Regions from separate parts of the Paenibacillus graminis genome, predicted to be linked through region 1. Evidence: predicted binding sites of a transcription regulator. Region 1 holds the regulator's gene; the other holds the start of a gene.

Region 1 (4,426 bases):
ATGCCCCGATTCCGCTGCTAGCGCCTGTCACCAAGGCCACCTTGCCGGTCAGACTCTCCTTCCCATGCCAAGATAGCTCCAAATCATCCAGAACCATTTTGTACCCTCCCAGATTCCAACCTTATTTTGTTAAAAGTACGCGATGAAGGCCCCTCACCGTTACCATTTCTCAGAGTTAATTTTCAATTCTTATGAAAGTTAAGTGATCGGTAACAATGTTTCCCTTAGGTATCATTGTATCTGCTTGATTTTCGAAAGTCAATACGATGAGGGTATCCCAACCAGCCATTCATGGCTTTTGGAACTCCCCCCTTTACTTTTTTTAATAATCGGTGCTAACTGTAATATCATGGTAGGTCGAAAATAATTTTTGCATTCCCGTTAACTTTTCCATTGCCCGCTGATATGCATCACTCCCTAAAAGCATTCGCAAAGGAACATCACCACGATTCATCAGATCATATATTACCTTTGCAGCTTTATTAGGGTCTCCCGGCTGTTGCCCAGATAATTCTCTAAGGTTTTTGATATTTTCACCTGCCGTTGCTTGATATGCTTCTATAATATTTGCATTTTCAGTTGCAGATCTGCTCGCAAAATCCGTATTAAAATCACCTGGTTCTACCAAAGAAATATTAATTCCTAGTGGCTCAACTTCTTGGCTTAAACTTTCGGAAAAACCCTCTAAAGCAAACTTAGTTGCATGATAGTATCCAAAACCTGCAAATGCACGTAAACCGCCTAGAGAAGATATATTTAATATAGTGCCACTTTTTTGCTCTCTCATAATTGGCAGCACATGATCTATCATGTGCTTGACTCCCCAGAAATTTACAGCAAACATATTTTCAATTTGCTGATCATCAGCATTTTCAATAGGTGAGAAGTAGGCAAAACCTGCGTTATTAACAAGAACATCAATTCCGCCAAACTTTTGTTTGGCTGCTTCAACAACACTTTTAATGTGCTGACTGTTTGTGACGTCTAATGGTAAAACCAAAAGATTGTCATTATCCTGTACGCTAGGCAGGTAATGTTCTATGTCTAGCGGATTACGCGATGTTGCTACAACTTTGCACTTTTTAGCTATTAGTTCTAAAACTAGGGCTTTCCCTAGTCCAGTCGAAGCTCCCGTAACAAACCATACCTTTTCCATTAATCATTATCCTTTCTCTATCAAGTATTTATAAGTTAAGATAAATATAGAACCTGAGAGTTACTCTCAGTCAAGAGAAAGGAAAATATCATGTACACAATTAATGAGGTAGCAAATTCAACAGGATTATCGCCCCATACTGTAAGGTTCTATGCAAAAAAAGAGCTATTTCCAAATATCACAAGAAATCATCAGAATGTACGTCTTTTTTCCTCAAAGGACGTGGAATATGTTGAAATCGTCAAAGCACTGCGCTTGACAGGTATGTCACTTGGGAATATCAAACGATACATCGATTTATGCGAACAGGGATCAGATACCGTGGAAGAACGCTATAACATCATAAGAGATCAACAATTATTGGCAGAAGATTACCTTCAAGAAGTCACACAGCAAATTATGTTGCTACGAAAAAAAGTTAATTATTATAAACAAGCTATTAATGAGGGTGAAGATAATATAATTTGGAATCCTAATAACCTATAAAAGTTGAAGGACACAAGTCTACCACCATAACTTAATCTATGTTCATTTTTAGAACGTTCTGTATCTGGCCGAGCTGCCGCTAGATCCTAAGAAAAAAACCTGAAGCTCTGCTTCAGGTCCTTTTTACGTTCGGTGTACCCCTCTATCATTTGGTACTAAACTATATGCGGCCGGTGCATGAGCCATTTTATAGAATAGTGCTCTGCTTTTACCAAATTAAATAGCCATTGTGTACGCCCATTTTGACGGGCACTCTAGGTGTTACGCTGTAGTTCAATTGGACATTAGAGAAGATTCCCTGTCGTCCGTTAACTCCTGCTGATGAACAAATTTCCGAAACAGCAAAAAAACGGCATTTCTGCCGTTCTTTCTGTGATGGACTCTCAGGGGCTCGAACCCTGGACAAATAGATTAAGAGTCTACTGCTCTACCAACTGAGCTAAGAGTCCATATGATGTTATTGGTGGAGCCAAGGGGGATCGAACCCCTGACCTCATCGCTGCCAGCGATGCGCTCTCCCAGCTGAGCTATGGCCCCATGACCCGTTTTAGAACTACAATATGTATTCTAAAAACTGACTTCAGGTGTAACTTTCATGTCGCTTTGTTGTTCATTTGTTCCGTAGGCGACTTCTATATAATATAAAATATCGCGATCTGTGTCAACACTTTTATTAAAAAAGTTTTTTAGACAGGAAAAAGCACCTCTAATCTGTCTGGCAGGTCCGCTGGATAATCCCCGAAAGTAATCCGTAGACTACTTCCAGGAATCCCCTGCAGACCCGTAGACCGCTTGCAGGATGACTAAGCCCCTACAATCTACAATCCCTCCAGCTCCCCTGTCCCTTTGGACAGCAGGCCCTTCAGTTCCTTCATGAACATGTTAATGTCCTTGAACTGGCGGTAGACGGAGGCGAAGCGGACGTAAGCGACTTCATCTACAGGGTACAGCTGTTCCATGACAAGCTCGCCGATCTGGCGGCTCTCCACTTCAGCTAAGGCGATGCCGCGCAAAGATTTCTCAACCTCGGAGACGATAACCTCCAGGCGTTCTACGGAGACGGGACGTTTCTCACAGGCGCGGATGAGACCGCGCAGAATTTTGTCGCGGCTGAATTCCTCTCGGCTGCCGCCTTTTTTGATCACGATCAGCGGCGTTTCTTCGATCATCTCAAAGGTTGTAAACCGCCGGCTGCATGATTCACATTCCCGCCTGCGGCGGATTGACTTATTCTCGTTGGCCGGACGCGAGTCAAGCACTTTGGTATTGGTGTGATCGCAGTAAGGGCATTTCATAAGCTTAATCACTTCCTTTTACAATATAGGTAGCATCCCGGTCCGGCAGGTATCCGGCGCCTGAGGTTCATTCTAATTTCCATAAATCACCGTTTTTTTGTTGTTATGAAGATGGCATGTCCGGCGCATAATACTGTTACCAACCGATAGGAGGTGAACAGCAATGAGCCAAAACAACAGCTCCAATAACCTTGTAGCTCCAAATGCACGCGGAGCCTTGGAACAACTGAAATATGAAGTTGCCCAAGAACTCGGTATTACCCTCTCCCCAGACGGATACCAAGGCAATAAAACTTCTTACGAAAACGGTTCGATCGGTGGTTTCATCACCAAACGTCTTGTAACTCTGGCTGAACAATCACTGGCAGGTCAGTTCAAATAACCTGTCCCCATAAGCTTGCCTAAGAAGTATTAAACGGTCTTCGGATCGTTTGATACTTCTTTTTATATGCAGGATTCCATCATGTCCTAGAACTCATTATAGATTTCCGTATATTGGTCGTAATAATAAATTACACGCTGCACATAGTGACGAGTCTCGCCAATCGGGATATTCTTCACTGCAGCCTCAGTACCGTCCCAGTCCCCTTCATTCAGCCAGCGCTGTACTTTGCCCGGGCCCGCATTGTAAGCCGCTATAACTGCTACGCGGTTGCCCTTGAACTGCCGGGAGAGGGAGGAGAGATACCAGGTGCCCAGCTCAATATTGGCCGAAGGCTCTACTTTTAGCCTCTCCAGAGATACATCCGGCAGCTTGGCCTTTTCAAGCGCCCACTTGGCGGTATCCGGCATCAGCTGCATCAGGCCGATAGCTCCCTTTTTGGACTCACGGCCGGTTTTGAAGTTCGTCTCCACCCGGATGATCGCCGCTACAAGGAACGGGTCTATCTCATAGGTGGTGCTGTGCGTGCGGATTTCATTCTTATAATAAATGGGATAAAACCAGGACATCCAGTTTGTACTTAAAAATAAAATGGCTGTAAAGCCTATAAACAGCAGGAGCAGCACCCGTTTTTTACGCAGCCATTTCATAACAGACCCAGCCTGTCCCACAACACATCAACCTGCTGCTTCGCATGAGCCAGATCACGGCTGTTGTCAATGACATAGTTGGCCCTGCTGCGCTTCTGCTCAATATCCATCTGCGCCTGCAGTCTGCCCTCAGCCTGCTCAGGCGTCAGATGGTTGCGTTCCATCAAGCGGGCCAGCTGCAGCTCACGGGGAACATAGACTACTGTGATCTTCTGAAACAGATTGTCCAGCTCAGACTCATACAGCAGCGGAATATCTACAAGGATCAAACGCTGCGGGTCTTCCTGCTCCAAGGCATGCATACGATTCTTGATTTCCCGGCGGATCGCCGGATGGGTCAGAGCATTCAGCTTCTGCCGGGCTTCGGAATCATTAAAAACGATCTCTCCAAGCCTGGCCCGGTTCAGTGTGCCATCCGGCTGCAGGATGCCTTCTCCGAACTGCTGAACGGCAGCGG
Region 2 (4,426 bases), 280 kb from region 1:
TTCCAGCACCTGTACGTCACGGCTGCCGTCACGGTAGATCGTTACGCCTTTGCAGCCCAGATCGAAGGCCATTTCATACAGCTCTGCCGTTTCCTCCACGGTGAAGTCGGACGGGCAGTTCGCCGTTTTGGAGATCGAGCTGTCCACCCAGCGCTGGATTGCCGCCTGAGCGCGGATATGATCCTTGGCCGACAGGTCCATCGACGTTACGAAGTAGTCGGGAAGCTCTTCACCCGGATGGGCTTCCAGCCATTCCTGGGCAATCGGCACAAACTGCTCGTCGTAGCCGAGACGGCTCTGACGGAAGTATTTGAAGGCAAAATAAGGCTCGATGCCGGTCGATGTACCAACCATAGTACCCGTACTGCCTGTAGGGGCCTGAGTAATAACGGTAACGTTGCGCATGCCGTTCTTACGGATCGAATCACCCACTTCAGGGTAGGTTTCGGTAATATTTTTCATGAATCCGCTGAGCAGATATTTCTCTGTGTCAAAAGCCTGGAACGATCCCTTCTCACCGGCAATTTCGGACGAGGCCAGGTAGGCTTCCCGGGCCATGAAGCCGTAGAGCTTGTCCAGGAACTCCAAGGATTCGGGGCTGCCGTAGCGGATGTTCAGCTTGATCATCAGCTCGGCCAGGCCCATGGTTCCCAGACCTACGCGGCGTTCTTTGCGCTGGTTGGCTTCATTCTCCGGGAAGTGATACGGTGTCTTGTCAATGACGTTGTCCAGGAAACGGACGGAATAGCGGGTAGTCGTCGCCAGATCCGCCCAATCCACATCATGATTCTCCGCATCATAGAACTTGGAGAGGTTGACGGCGGACAGATTGCATACGCCCCAGCCCGGCAGCCCCTGCTCCCCGCACGGATTCGTGCAGATAATCGGGTTGAAGTACCAGCTGTTGGACATCTGGTTGTAGTATTCCATGAATACGACGCCCGGCTCAGCCGATTTCCAGGCCGATTCAATAATGGTATGCCAGACATCGCGGGCCTTAACCGTGCGATAAGGAATGACTGCGCGACCGTCAGCCTTCCATTTATCCAGATCGCCGTCCCAAACCGTATCATAGTCAGGATCGGTGGTATCCGGGAAGACCAGTTCCCAGTCCAGATCCTCCTTCACAGCCTTCATAAAAGAGTTGCTCACGCATACCGACAGGTTAGCATTCGTCACCTGGCCCATGGTCTGCTTCACGGTGATGAAATCGACAACATCGGGATGCCAGTCATTGATCATCAGCATCAGCGCGCCGCGGCGGCTTCCGCCCTGCTCAATCAGTCCGGTCGTGTAGCTGAACAGTCCGCCCCAGGATACGGAGCCGCTGGACGAACCGTTAACGCCTCTGACAATAGCGCGGCGCGGACGCAGCGAGGACAGGTTGATGCCAACACCGCCGCCGCGGGCCATAATTTCGGTCATTTCAGACAGCGTCTGCATGATGCCGCCCCGGCTGTCTTTTGGCGAAGGCACAACATAGCAGTTGAACAGGGTCAGTTCTTCGCTTGCTCCGGCACCTGCGGCAATCCGGCCGCCCGGAACGAGCTTCCAGTCATCCAGAATCGAACGGAATTTGCCTGTCCACTCTTCCTGAAGCTCAGGGGTTGACTCTACGGAGGCCATGGCGGACGCAAGCCGGTCCCACATTTCTTCCGGGGTCTTCTCTATGTTAAGCGTCAGCTTCTCTACATCAGATTGTACAAGCTCGCCGCTGCGTGTCTTTACCGTAACAGTGCGTCCGTTCCGTTCTACAATTTCTCCGACTTCCTTGGTAGGGAATTTCGGATCATCTTTGGTCAACACCAGCACCACATCGCCTACCTTGGCATTGTTGCTGTCCGCATCCTTCCAGGCGTAGCGGTCCAAAAATATTTTTTCGCTCAGACCTTCAAGACGCTGTTTGCGTTCCACTGTACTCAATAGAAAAACCTCCCGGATAATGTGATATGTAAAACCATGAAATACAAGGATGCCTCATGGCACTGTATCTATAAACCCCTATATTCCAGCAGAAACTTTGCGGGTAACCGCCGCAGCCGGCGTGTACTCCGAAAGTTTCCCTTGTCAATAAAAAATAACCGCAAAATTCCCGCCGTAATCAAATATTTCAAGCATTTGTAACAATATATGGTGTCAGTCAGCTTTTCAACTATACCACATATTGTGTGGAAGGTCTTTTTCGAAAATGGGAGCATCTCGCCGAAATATCGGCAAAAGATGGCACTTTTACTCCCTCTTGCTCGCTATTTTACAACATCCGGCCGAAAATAGCAGGTTATGAATTCTCTCTTTTAAGAGCATACTACTGCTACGTGTCCGATATGAACCAAGCACCGGAGGAGGCTGCAACATGACGCAATTATTCCGCAATCCCTTGCCCGAAGAAACGGGTACCCCGGCCCCCCTGCTTCCTGTTCCCCTGTCTTTTGAACGAAACTGGCTGAATGATTTAGAGTCAAGGCTGGACAAAGGCGGACCTTGGGGTGACTGGAGATTATCCAGACTGGCCATTGAGGGGGAAAAGTCCGGGCTTGTAACCAGCTTTGATGAGCTGCAGTGCATGAAGCATCTGTCCGGGCTGTCCCCGCTCCCCCACCAGCTCGATACTGCTCATAAAGTACTGTTCCAAATGTCAGGCCGCGCGATTCTCGCCGATGAGGTCGGGCTTGGCAAAACGATTGAAGCCGGGCTTGTGCTGAAGGAATATCTGGTACGGGGGCTTGTAGCCAAGGTGCTCATTCTCGTTCCCGCTTCACTGGTGCTGCAATGGGTGCGTGAGCTGAACAACAAATTCGGGATTTCCGCTGTAGCCCAGAAAAAATCCTACTCCTGGGGCAACGACATTGTGGTCGCCTCCATGGATACCGCCAAGCGTGACCCCCATAAGGAAATGCTGCTGAATAATGAATACGACATGCTGATTATCGATGAAGCCCATAAGCTCAAGAACAAGAAATCCACCAACTACCTGTTCGTCCAGCAGCTGCGCAAAAAATACTGCCTGCTGCTCACCGCAACTCCGGTTCAAAACGATCTCGGTGAGCTGTTCAATCTGATTACGCTGCTGAAGCCGGGCCAGCTGGGAAACCAGGGGGACTTTGCCGCTAATTTCGTGGTGGACAAGCGCCAGCCGAAGAATGAAGTCCAGCTGCGGGACGAGCTCTCCAAGGTCATGATCCGCAACCGCCGCGGCGAAGGTCCGGTCACCTTCACGAAGCGCAAAGTGCGCAATATACCGCTCACGCTCTCACCGGAGGAAAAAGTATTATATGACGGTGTCACCGCTTTTGTCAAAGACCAATATCAGGAGGCTGGCGGCAATCTCAGCAGCATGCTCTCTCTGGTAACGCTTCAGCGGGAGGTGTGCAGCAGCCGGGATGCTGTCTTCATCACCCTCGTCAATCTGATCAAAAAGCTTCCGGCGGACTCTCCCAAGCGTGACCGGATGATGGAGCTGCTTCAGACCATCCGCACCGTCAAGAGCAACACAAAAGCGGAGAAAGCCATGGAGCTGATCCGGGAAATGAACGAAAAGGTGATTGTCTTCACTGAATACCGTGCGACCCAGGAGTATCTCCTCCAGTATTTCCGCGAGCACGGGCTCCAGTGCGTCACCTACTCCGGCGGCATGAACCGGGGCAAAAAAGACTGGATGATGGATCTCTTCCGCGGCCGCGCCCAGGTGATGATTGCCACGGAAGCCGGGGGCGAGGGCATCAACCTGCAGTTCTGCCACCATATGATTAATTTCGATCTGCCCTGGAACCCGATGCGTGTCGAGCAGCGGATAGGCCGGGTGCACCGGCTGGGACAGGAGAATGATGTGGTGATCTACAATCTTTCTACGGAAGGCACCATTGAGGAGCATATTCTTCATCTGCTGCATGAGAAAATCAACATGTTCGAGATGGTGATCGGGGGGCTGGATGTGATTCTGGAACGCTTTGAGAAGAAGGAATCGCTGGAAAAAAGCCTCTATAAGATCATGCTGGAAGCCCGCAGCGACGAGGAGCTGCGCAGCGGGCTGGATCACATAGGCGATTCGCTGAGTGAGCTGACCCACGGGGTGCGGGACGGACAGGAGGCTGAAGCATGACACTCACCGCACAGGAAATACGCAAGCATGTGATGGATTACCTCGAGGCAACGGAGTGTTCGATTATCGAGGCGTCGCCGCTGCATGTAACGGTGAAGCTCTCGCCGCGCGCGGACCGGATGCTCACAGACCGGCCGTATTATTGGGGGTTCGTCGAGCGGACAGGCGTGGACCCGGAGACCCTGTCGTTCACTTTCGTCTTCGAGCCGGAGAAGTACGACAATCTGGCCGCCGCGGCGCAGGCGGCTCCACCCTCCCGGCCGCTGCGTCCGGGGAACCCCGCAAGTGCGGCGGGCCTGCCGGCCGGAGCCGGAGCGGACGGGATGG

Evidence for each region. The regulator NrdR, encoded in region 1, represses ribonucleotide reductase genes. The targets are predictions, from matches to a motif close to AACACNATATATNGTGTT.
Region 2: PGRAT_RS11655 (adenosylcobalamin-dependent ribonucleoside-diphosphate reductase) is a predicted target of NrdR. The motif match lies at 2,121-2,138, and genes of this name have one in related genera.

The regions. Positions count from the first base shown of each region.
Region 1 is NZ_CP009287.1:2,585,800-2,590,225, reverse strand. It holds gene PGRAT_RS10440 (SDR family oxidoreductase) at 1-97, opposite strand, end outside; gene PGRAT_RS10435 (oxidoreductase) at 323-1,156, opposite strand; gene PGRAT_RS10430 (MerR family transcriptional regulator) at 1,247-1,642, shown strand; tRNA gene PGRAT_RS10425 (tRNA-Lys) at 2,019-2,091, opposite strand; tRNA gene PGRAT_RS10420 (tRNA-Ala) at 2,104-2,179, opposite strand; gene nrdR (transcriptional regulator NrdR) at 2,461-2,937, opposite strand; gene PGRAT_RS10410 (alpha/beta-type small acid-soluble spore protein) at 3,101-3,319, shown strand; gene PGRAT_RS10405 (lytic transglycosylase domain-containing protein) at 3,406-3,969, opposite strand; gene coaE (dephospho-CoA kinase) at 3,966-4,426, opposite strand, start outside.
Region 2 is NZ_CP009287.1:2,862,296-2,866,721, reverse strand. It holds gene PGRAT_RS11655 (adenosylcobalamin-dependent ribonucleoside-diphosphate reductase) at 1-1,923, opposite strand, end outside; gene PGRAT_RS11650 (DEAD/DEAH box helicase) at 2,354-4,099, shown strand; gene PGRAT_RS11645 (YqhG family protein) at 4,096-4,426, shown strand, end outside.